One region of the Micrococcus sp. 116 genome, then DNA from elsewhere that is predicted to be linked to it. Evidence: riboswitches for the same ligand, from Rfam matches in the RefSeq annotation. Region 1 holds a riboswitch; the other holds the start of a gene.
What was found. Region 1 has a riboswitch for thiamine pyrophosphate ahead of CITRIK5_RS02655 (FAD-dependent oxidoreductase). Riboswitches for the same ligand answer to the same signal wherever they lie in the genome.

Region 1 (5,060 bases):
GTACAGCGGCCCGCCCGGGGCGAACACGCTCACCTGCCCCGCGAACCGCAGGATCGCGCCCCACACCACGGGCACGCCGGCGATCTCGCACGCGTCGGCCACGAGGTAGCGGGTCGCGTAGTTGTCCGTGCCGTCGAGCACGAGGTCCACGCCGCCGACCCGTTCGAGCGCGTTGGCCGCGGTCAGGCGTTCGCGGTGCTCGACCACGCGCACCTCGGGGTGCAGGCCGCGCATCGTCGCGGCGGCGGAGGCGGTCTTGGGACGGCCGAGGTCCGCCTCGGCGTGGATCACCTGGCGGTGCAGGTTGGAGCGGTCCACCATGTCGTCGTCGATCACGTGGACCTCCCCCACGCCCGCGGCGGCGAGGTAGGTCAGCACGGGCGCCCCGAGGCCGCCGGCGCCGACCACGAGGACGCGGGAGCGCAGCAGCGCCAGCTGGGCCTCGGGGCCGAAGCCGTCCAGGCTCAGGTGGCGGGCGAAGCGCTCGAGCTGGGTGTCGGACAGTGCGGTGAGGTCGCGGGGCTCGCGGGCGGCGGGGTCCAGGGCGGCGGTCACCGCTCGTCCTCCTCGGCCGTGACCCGCCCGGCCATCGGCGAGGAGGCCAGGGCGTGCTCGCGGCGCGGGATGCGCCCGGCACGGCGGGCGCGGAAGCCCGCCTCGAGCGCGAGCCGGCACGCGTGGGCCATGCGGGCGGGCTCGGCGGCGCGGGTGATGGCGGAGGCGGCGAGCACGGCGTCGCAGCCGGCCTCCATCGCCAGGGCGACGTCCGAGGCGGTGCCCACGCCGGCGTCGAGCACGATCGGCACGGAGGCGCGGGAGACGATCAGCTCCAGGTGTGCGCGGTTGAGGATGCCCAGCCCCGAGCCGATCGGCGAGCCCAGCGGCATGACGGCGGCGGCGCCGGCCTGCTCGAGGCGCAGCGCCATGGCGGGGTCGTCCGAGGTGTAGGCCAGGACGGTGAAGCCGTCGGCGGCGAGCCGCTCGGTGGCCTCGAGGGTCTCGACGACGTCGGGCAGCAGGGTGCGCTCATCGGCGATGACCTCGACCTTCACGAGGTCGGTCTCGAGCGCCTCCCGGCCGAGCCGGGCGGTGAGCACGGCGTCCCGGGCGGTGTAGCAGCCGGCGGTGTTGGGCAGCACGTCGATGCCGAGGCGGTCCAGCAGCGCGACCAGGCCGTCACGGGTGTCCGCGGACCAGCGGCGCAGCGCCACGGTGGTGAGCGTGGTGCCGGAGGCGACGAGGGCGCCCTCGAGGGCGGTCAGGTCGGTGATGCCGCCCGTGCCCATGATGAGCCGGGAGGCCAGGTCGTAGCCGCCGATCCGCAGCGGCGGGATCGCGGGGGCGGCGGGCGGGGTGCGGTGCTCGGCCATCGCTCAGCCCCCCTGCACCGCGGTGACGACGTCGACCTCGTCCCCGGCGGCCAGCTCCCGGGTGGCCCAGGCCGACCGGGGCACGACCTCGCCGCCGACCGCCACGGCCACGCCGAGCCGCCGCCCATCCGCGGCGGCGCCGTCCTCGCCGATCGCGCGCCCGGTGACGTGCGCGACGACGTCGCGGACGGTGGCCACGGCCAGCTCGGCGGGCTCTCCGTTGAGGGTCAGGGGGAGGGTGCTCATGCGATCTCCTTCAGGCGGGCGTGCAGCAGCTCGAGGATCCGCCCGGCCGCCCAGGGGGCGAGCAGGATCCCGTGACGGTGGAAGCCGGTGGCGACGACGGCGCCCGGAGCCTCGGGCACGGCGAGCACGCGCGGGGCGTCGTCGGGGGTGCCGGGGCGGGCGGCGGTGGTGATCTCGACCAGCTCGCACTCGCGGACGGCGGGCAGGATCGCGGCGGCGTCGGCGAGCAGGTCCAGCACGGCCCCGGCGGAGGTGCCGGCCAGGCCGTCCTCGCGGGCCGAGGCGCCGACCACGAGGGTGCCGTCCGCGCGGGGCACGAGGTAGACCTGGCGCCCGTGGACGAGGCCGCGGACGGTGCGGGTGATCAGGTGCGACTCCCCCGGCAGCAGCTGCTCGGGGCGCACCCGCAGACGCAGCACGTCGCCGTGGACGGGGCGCAGCGGGACCTCGACGGCGGTGGCCGCGCCGCCGATCCCGCGGTGGCCCAGGCCCGCGGCGAGGACCGCGCCGTCGGCGGTGAGGACGCCCCCGTCGGCCAGCGTGAGGCGCACCCCCTCGCCCTCCGGGCCGGCGGCGGTGACGCGTCCGGCCACGAACCGGGCGGCGGGTCCGGCGCCGACCGGGAGCGGGCCGCCGTCGGGTCCGGTCTCGGCGCGCAGGGCGGCGACGCAGGCGGCGGCGAGCCGTCGCGGGTCCACCTGATGGTCGTCCGGGGCGTCGAAGCCGGCGGCCAGGCCCGGGGCCAGGGCGGGCTCGGCGCGGCGCAGCGCGCGGACGGAGACGGGCTCGACCCGGCGACCGAGGATCGAGGCGTGCTCGAGCACGTGGTCCCAGGCGCGGGCGTCCGAGGGGTCCGCGGCCACGATCCAGGCGCCCTGTGCGAGGAAGCCCGTCTCCACATCGGTGAAGGCGGCGAGCAGGTCCACGAGGGCCGGGTAGGCCTCCCAGCCGGCCTGCAGCAGCGGGGCGAGGTCGTCCTGGCTGAACTGGGTCTCGGCGAGCGGCGCGAGCATCCCCGCCGCGGCGTGGGTGGCCCCGGCCACGGCGTGCGGGCGCCCGGCGGCGTCCAGCTCGGGGGCGATCAGGGTGACGGCGTGGCCTGCGGCACGCAGACGCACGGCGGCGGTGAGGCCGATGATCCCGGCCCCGACGACGGCCACGTGCACGGACCGGTCCTCCTCACGGCGGCATGACCCGCATCGAGTGGTGATGGTCGGCCGCGCCGGCGCGGTGCGCCCCTGCGGCCCTCTCAGCCCGGCGTGTGCGGCCCGGGCTCCCATGGAACAGCGGCCAGTCTGCCACAGTGGGCGCATGCACTCCCCCGATCCGCTCCTGATGACCGCGGCCGGCCGCGACGACGGCGGCACCGGCCCCGGCGCGCGCCGCCGCGCCCGCCTCGCCGCCTCCCGGCTGTACGTCTGCACCGACCTGCAGCGGTTCCTGCGCCCGGACGGCACGCTCGACACGGCCGCGTTCGCCGACTTCTGCGCGGCGGCGTTCCGCGGCGGAGTAGACGTGATCCAGGTGCGGGACAAGGCCGTGGACGTGGCGGTCGAGCTGGCCGCGTTCGCCACGCTCGTCCCGCTGGCCCGGGAGCACGGGGCGCTCTCGGCCGCCAACGACCGCGCCGACGTCGCCGCCCTGGCCGGGGTGGACGTGTTCCACACGGGCCAGACCGACCTGACCACCGCGCAGTGCCGCGCCCTGCTGGGCCCGGACGTGGTGCTCGGCCGCTCGTGCCACACCGAGGCGCAGGTGCGCGGCGCCCGCGCGGAGGACGGCCTGGACTACTTCTGCACGGGGCCGGTGTGGGTGACGCCCACGAAGCCGGGCCGGGCCGCCGTCGGACTGGAACTGCCGACCCTCGCCGCACGCCTGGACGCGGAGGACCCGGCGGGGGCGCGGCCGTGGTTCGCCATCGGCGGCGTCGACGCGGACCGGCTGCCCGAGGTCCGCGCGGCCGGGGCGGAACGGATCGTGGTGGTCCGCGCCGTGACGCAGGCCGAGGACCCCGAGGCCGCGGCCCGGACCCTGCGCGCGGGCCTGCCCGGCTGACGCGCCCCGCGGGGAGGTCACGGACGGGCCGTCCTGATGGTGTAGAGTCGACGAGTCCGCAACGCGCTCGACGCGTCGCGACCCCCGCCTCCGTAGCTCAGGGGATAGAGCGTCTGCCTCCGGAGCAGAAGGCCGCAGGTTCGAATCCTGCCGGGGGCACGAGCGAACAGAGCCGGACCCCCGTGGCGACACGGTGGTCCGGCTCTTCTGCGTTCTGCGGACCCGGACGCTCGAGCGGAGCGGGAGGTCCGGGTCACCGGCATTCGAGGCGGGAAATCGACCTCATGGGACGTCCCGAGGTGCGTATTCGCCGGATTTCCCGCCTCGAACGTGTCGAAGCCCGGAGGTCCCGCCCTCAGCCCCGCTGCGCATGACCATGGTCGACGGGCCCGTGCCACGTCGGCCGCGAGGCGTCCCCGACCGCGAGCGCCTCCCCCGCCCGCATCGCGTCGGCCAGCCACGGCTTGGCCCGCTCGAGTGCGTCCTCCCAGCTCAGGCCCGCCCCGGCCAGCGTGGCCAGGGCCGAGGAGAGGGTGCAGCCGGTGCCGTGCGAGGCGCGGGTCGTCACGCGCGGGCCGCGCACCTCGTGCACAGCCCCGTCCACGCGCACGACGGCGTCCGGCACCTCCGCCGCTGCGGCCTCGTCCAGGTGCCCGCCCTTGAGCAGGACCGTCACGTCGTGCTCGGCGGCCAGGCCCCGCGCGGCGTCGAGGGCGGCGTCCCAGTCCGTCGCGTCCCGCCCGGTCAGCCGGGCCAGCTCGGGCAGGTTGGGTGTCACCAGGTGCGCCACCCGCAGCAGCCGGGCCCACGCGGCGCGCCCGTCGTCGTCGCCCACCGCGGTGAGGGCGTCCCCGCTCGAGGCCACCATGACCGGATCCAGCACGACGACGGCGGGCCGGGTCTCCTCGAGCCAGCCGGCGACGGCCCGCATGAGCTCCACCGTGCCGAGCATGCCGATCTTCACGGCGTCCACGGCGATGTCGGCGGCGACCGAGTCGAGCTGGGCGCGCACCACGTCCACCGGCAGCGGGTGGACGGCCTGCACGCCCTGCGTGTTCTGGGCGGTGATCGCGGTGATCGCGGTCATCCCGTAGCCGCCCCACGCGGCGATGGTCTTCAGGTCGGCCTGGACACCGGCGCCGCCGCCGGAGTCGGAGCCGGCGATGCTGAGCACACGGGGGACGGCGGAGGTCATGCGGGGGCTCCTTCGGGTCGGGGCGGATCGGCCGCCCGGGCCGGGCCGATCCCGCCCATGAGAATGTAGTCGCATGTCCCACGTCACAGAGAGCTCTCCCGCGCACCCCGGCCGAGCCGAGGAGTCGGCGCCGCTGCGGCCGACCTCCCCGCTCGGGATCGCCGCCACGTTCATCGGCACCACCATCGGCGCCG
Region 2 (5,060 bases), 1.2 Mb from region 1:
CGCGTCGACGATCAGGTGGGAGACCATGCGCCGCAGCACGCGACGGGCCGTGGGGACGGCGATGCGCGGCACGAGCGGGGCGGCGCGGCCGCCGACGCCGAGGACGGCGCGCAGGGCCGGGGGCAGGAAGCCGGGGGCGCGGCCGGCGAGCTCCCGCAGCGCCCGGGCGGCGATCGCGGGGTCCTCGGGGCGGACCACGTGGTCCACGAAGCGCACGATGAAGTCGAGGCCGCCCGGCTCCTTCAGGGCGCCCGCCAGCTGGCGGGCCGCGAAGTCGGCCTCGTGGTCCCGGGACTCGGCGAGCCAGCGCCGCACCTGCACGACGGCATCGTCGGCGAGGGCGTGCAGGTCGGCGGGGTCGGGGATCCCGCCGGTCGCGCCGAGGACCCGGTCGAGATCGTCGTGGTCCTGGGCGGAGAACATCGCGGTCATGGCCGCACTCTGCACGTGTGCCGGGTCACAGGTCAAACCGCCGCGGCTTCCTGTCAGACGCCTATGCTCGATGGACATCCCCTCGCCGCGCGCCCGCGCGTCGCCGCCGTCTTCCCAGGAGCCCGTCCGCCATGGCCGCCGCCGACCCCGTCCCCACCGACGCGCGGGAGCGCCGGGACGTCGTCGTGCCCGTGCCCGGACCCGAGGATCCGCCCGAGCGGGCCTGGCTCGTCCTGCCCCACCGCCACCCGGTGCCGACGCTGTTAGACGAGACGCGGGACGCCGTCGTGGGCCTGGCCGAGACGCTCGCCGCCGTGCTGCCGGTCACCGTGCTCGCCCACCCGCGCGACGCCGGGGCGGCGCGGCTGATGCCCCCGGAGGTGGACCTGCTGCGCGCGCCCGTGGGCTCACCGCTGCTGGGCCGCACCGGGCCGAGCTTCATCCGCCGCCCCGAGGGCCTGGCCGCCGTCGCCTGGCGCAGCGCCGCGGGCCTGACCGGGACCGGGCCGCTCGACGGGGCGGCCGCGACGGCCGTGGCGGAGGCGGCGGGACTGCCGCTGCTCACGCCCCTGCTGTGCGCCCCGCGCGGGGCCTGGGTGACCGACGGCGAGGGGACGGCCGTGGTGGCCGCGGACCCCGTGCTGGACGGGCGGATCAACGGCGCGTGGACCCCCGGCCAGGTGGCCGCCGAGTTCGCCGCCCTGCTGGGGATCACCCGGGTGCTGTGGGTGCCGCCGGCACCGCGGCCGGACACCGGGCCGTGGGGCGGGCCCGGTCACCTGGCCTCGTGGGTGCGCCTGCAGGGCGACGGCGAGGCCGCCGTGCACTGGCGCGGCGACCGGTTCCACCCCGAGCACCCGTACGCCGCGGCGGCGCTGCGCTTCCTGCAGGGCGCCGACGACGCCGCCGGCCGGCCCCTGCGCGTGCGCACGGTGACCGGGGCGGCGCAGCCCGCCGAGTACGACCCGGCCGAGCGGGGCCCCCGCTCCCTCCTGGACACGCTGCCGCTGGGCGCGGCGGTGCTGCGGCCGGCGTTCGAGGACGCCGCGGGTGAGGAGGCCGCGGCCGCCGCGTGCGCGGCACTGCACCCGGGGCTGCCCCAGCTGTCGTTCCCCGCCCCGCCGCTGCTGCGGCTGGCCGGCGCGCTCAACGACCTGGTGCTGCTCCAGCCTCGCCCGTGACCTCGTCCGTCGCGGGACCGTCGTCGTCCCCGCCGTCCGCCGAGGCGCGGTCCTCATCTCCCCCGTGCGCGTCGGATCGCCAGGCCGCCGGGCGCAGCCGTTCCAGGAGCGAGGACTGACGGCGCTCCATCCCCTTCAGGTCCGAGGCGATGAGCGCGTTGATCCAGCGGGCGTTCGGGTCGGCGTCGATCAGCACGGCCTTGGCCAGCAGCGTGCAGGGCAGCGCGAGGATGGCGCCGAGCGGGCCGAGGACCCAGGCCCAGAAGAGCAGGGAGAGGAAGCTGACGGTGGGGATCACGCCGATCGCGTCGCCGGCCACCTTGGGCTGGATCACGGACTGCAGCACGAAGTTCAGCACCGAGTAGCTGACCACCACCCACAGGAAGTCGGACCAGCCGCCCGCCGCCAGGCCCAGGACGGCCGGCGGCAGCAGGCCGATGATGAAGCCGATGTTCGGGATGTAGTTGGTGAGGAAGCTGAGCACGCCCCACACGAGCGCGAGCGGCACGCCGATCAGCATGAGGGCGATCACGTCCAGCACCGCCACGATCAGGCCGAACACCGTGGTGACCACCCAGTAGCGGCGCACGCCCTGGGCGAACTCGACCAGGGCGTGGCCGAACTCGTGGCGGGCGGTGCTGAGCAGGCGGACGCGGCGTTCGACGTCCATCGAGTCCATCGCCAGGAAGAACATGCCCATGATCACGGTGACGAGCAGGCCGAAGACCGCGTAGACGTTCGTGGCGATCTTCGTGACGGCGCTGACGGCCGTCCCGGTCACGGCGCTCATGTCGATCGAGGCCAGCTGCTGGGACACCATGTCCGGGGTCACGCCGCGCTCGTTGAGCCAGTGCGAGACGTCCAGGACGATCTGCTGGAAGCGGTCCGCGTACTTGGGCAGCTCCGCCACCAGCTCGAGGCCGGACCACACCATCATGCCCCCGAACACGGCCATCACCGCGACGACCAGCAGGACGGTGGTGGCGGCCCCGAGCACGGGGTGCAGGCCCCGGCGGATGAGCCAGGCCTGCAGGGGGTAGGCCACGATCACGAGGTTCAGCCCCAGGAACACAGGCGCCGCGATGGAGGCGATCCCCTGGAAGAACTGCACCACCAGCACCAGGCCCGCGAGCGTCAGAACGATCACCAGCATGCGCGGCCACATGCGGTGGGGGCGGCGGATGTCCCAGTCGGAGGCGGGGCTGGACGAGGCGGGCGGCGGGGTCACCCCCGCGGGCTGTGCGGCGCTCACGCGGGCAGTCTATGCGCGGGCCGGACGGGGTAGGGTCGGGACCAGTCCACATCGACAGGGGAGCGCCCGCGCGGCGCTGAGAGTGCGGTCCGCCGCAGACCCTCGAACCTGCTCCGGTCCGCACCGGCGAAGGAAGTCGAGTCTCCCGGTCGACGTCGTCCCGGGATTCCGGTGGCGGCCTCGTCCCGGCCCCTCTGCCGTCCCAGAGGAGAACCGCCATGTCCCGCACCCCGCACCGCGCCCTCGCCGCCCTCTCAGTGGCCGCCCTCGCCCTCACCGGCTGTTCGGTGTCCGGCTCGTCCGGCGACGGGGCGTCGTCGTCCGCCGCCGGCGCCGGCGGCGAGCCGACGACGGTGACGATCATGACGCACGACTCGTTCAACCTGCCCCAGGAGCTCGTCCAGAAGTTCGAGCAGGAGTCCGGCTACACCCTGAAGACCACGGCCCCCGGCGACGCCGGCAGCGTGGTGAACCAGCTCCTGCTGGCCAAGGACGAGCCCACCGTGGACGGCGTCTACGGCGTGGAGGACCACTCGGCGCACCGCCTCGTCCGCGAGGGCGTCGTCGCCGAATACACCCCGCAGGACCTGCCCGCCTCCGCACAGGACCGGATGGTGGAGGACCGCATGACCCCGGTGGACCAGGGCCAGGTGTGCTTCAACACGGATCCGGCATGGTTCGAGGCCCACGACGTCGAGGCCCCCACCTCGATCGACCAGCTCGACGACCCCGAGTACGCGAAGCTGACGGTCGCCACCTCCCCCGTGGCCTCCTCCCCCGGCCTGGCGCTGCTCGCGGCCACCACGGAGAAGTACGGCGACGACGGCTGGCAGGACTGGTGGCGGGGCCTGATGGAGAACGGGGGCAAGGTCGCCGACAGCTGGTCCGACGCCTACAACTCGGACTTCTCCGGCGGCGAGGGCAAGGGTCGGTTCCCGGTGGTGCTCTCCTACTCCTCCTCCCCCGCGTTCGCCCCCGAGACCGAGGTGATCGAGGACTCCTGTACCCCGCAGGTCGAGTACGCCGGCGTGCTCGAGGGCGCGAAGAACCCCGAGGGCGCGCAGGCGTTCGTGGACTTCATGCTCACCGAGGAGGTCCAGTCCGCCCTGCCCGAGTCGATGTACATGTACCCGATCGACGAGTCGGTGCAGCTGCCCGAGGAGTGGGCGCAGAACGCGCCGCTCGTCGAGGACGCCATCACCCCGGACCCCGCCCGCATCGACGAGCGCCGCGAGGACCTGCTGAAGGAGTGGACCGCCCTGGCCGAGGCCTCCCGGCGCTGATGTCCGCGCTCACCGAGGTCGCGGCCCCCGGCACAGACCTGCCGCGCCGGCGGGCCCGCGGCCGGGGGGACGGGCTCGGCCCGTGGTGGCTGGTGGCCGCCGTCCTGCCGGTCGCCTTCCTGCTCGTCTTCTTCGCGTGGCCCGTGGCGGCCATGCTCTGGCGCGGGATCGGCGGCGACGCCGACGCGTTCACCGGCGCCGTGGACCTCACCGCCTTCGGCCAGACCCTCGCCCGCGAGCGCACGTGGCGCATCCTCGGCCAGACGCTCGGGATGGCCGCCGCCGGCACGGTGGTCTCGGTGGCGCTCGGCCTGCCGACCGCGTTCGTGCTGCACCGGCGTCGCGTCCCGGGGCGGGCCGTGCTCCGCGCCCTCGTGCTCGTGCCGTTCGTGCTGCCCACGGTGGTGGTCGGCGTCGCGTTCCGCGCCCTGCTCGCCCCCGGCGGACCGCTGGGCTTCACCGGGCTGGACCAGACGACCACCGCCGTCGTGCTGGCCATGGTCTTCTTCAACGTGTCCGTGGTGGTGCGCCAGGTGGGCGCGCTGTGGAACGCGCTCGACCCGCGCCAGACCGAGGCCGCCCGCACCCTGGGCGCCTCGCCGTGGCGGGCGTTCCGCACCGTGACGCTGCCCCAGCTCGCCCCGGCGATCGCCGCGAGCGCGGCGCTGGTGTTCCTGTTCTGCGCGTCCGCGTTCGGCATCGTCCAGACGCTCGGCCGGCCCGGCTACGGCACGCTCGAGTCGGAGATCTGGGTGCAGACCTCCGTCTACCTGGACCTGCGGACCGCGGCGGTGTTCTCCGTGCTGCAGTTCGCGGTGGTGCTGGCCGCCGTCGTGGTCTCCGGCGTGACGGCGGCGCGCACCCAGCGGGCGCTGCGCCTGCGGGAGACGCCGCCGGCCCGGCTCACGCGCG

Region 2: it holds a riboswitch for thiamine pyrophosphate, as region 1 does, so the genes downstream of both, CITRIK5_RS08210 (thiamine ABC transporter substrate binding subunit) here and CITRIK5_RS02655 (FAD-dependent oxidoreductase) in region 1, are expected to answer to the same signal.

What each region holds. Positions count from the first base shown of each region.
Region 1 covers NZ_LR732370.1:562,416-567,475, reverse strand. Annotated here, with positions in the region: gene moeB (molybdopterin-synthase adenylyltransferase MoeB) at 1-555, opposite strand, end outside; gene CITRIK5_RS02665 (thiazole synthase) at 552-1,370, opposite strand; gene thiS (sulfur carrier protein ThiS) at 1,374-1,616, opposite strand; gene CITRIK5_RS02655 (FAD-dependent oxidoreductase) at 1,613-2,782, opposite strand; TPP riboswitch at 2,776-2,906, opposite strand; gene thiE (thiamine phosphate synthase) at 2,928-3,671, shown strand; tRNA gene CITRIK5_RS02645 (tRNA-Arg) at 3,758-3,830, shown strand; gene thiD (bifunctional hydroxymethylpyrimidine kinase/phosphomethylpyrimidine kinase) at 4,027-4,866, opposite strand; gene CITRIK5_RS02635 (hypothetical protein) at 4,940-5,060, shown strand, end outside.
Region 2 covers NZ_LR732370.1:1,762,823-1,767,882, forward strand. Annotated here, with positions in the region: gene CITRIK5_RS08195 (bifunctional proline dehydrogenase/L-glutamate gamma-semialdehyde dehydrogenase) at 1-432, opposite strand, end outside; gene CITRIK5_RS08200 (agmatine deiminase family protein) at 564-1,613, shown strand; gene CITRIK5_RS08205 (AI-2E family transporter) at 1,579-2,865, opposite strand; TPP riboswitch at 2,912-3,017, shown strand; gene CITRIK5_RS08210 (thiamine ABC transporter substrate binding subunit) at 3,084-4,148, shown strand; gene CITRIK5_RS08215 (iron ABC transporter permease) at 4,148-5,060, shown strand, end outside.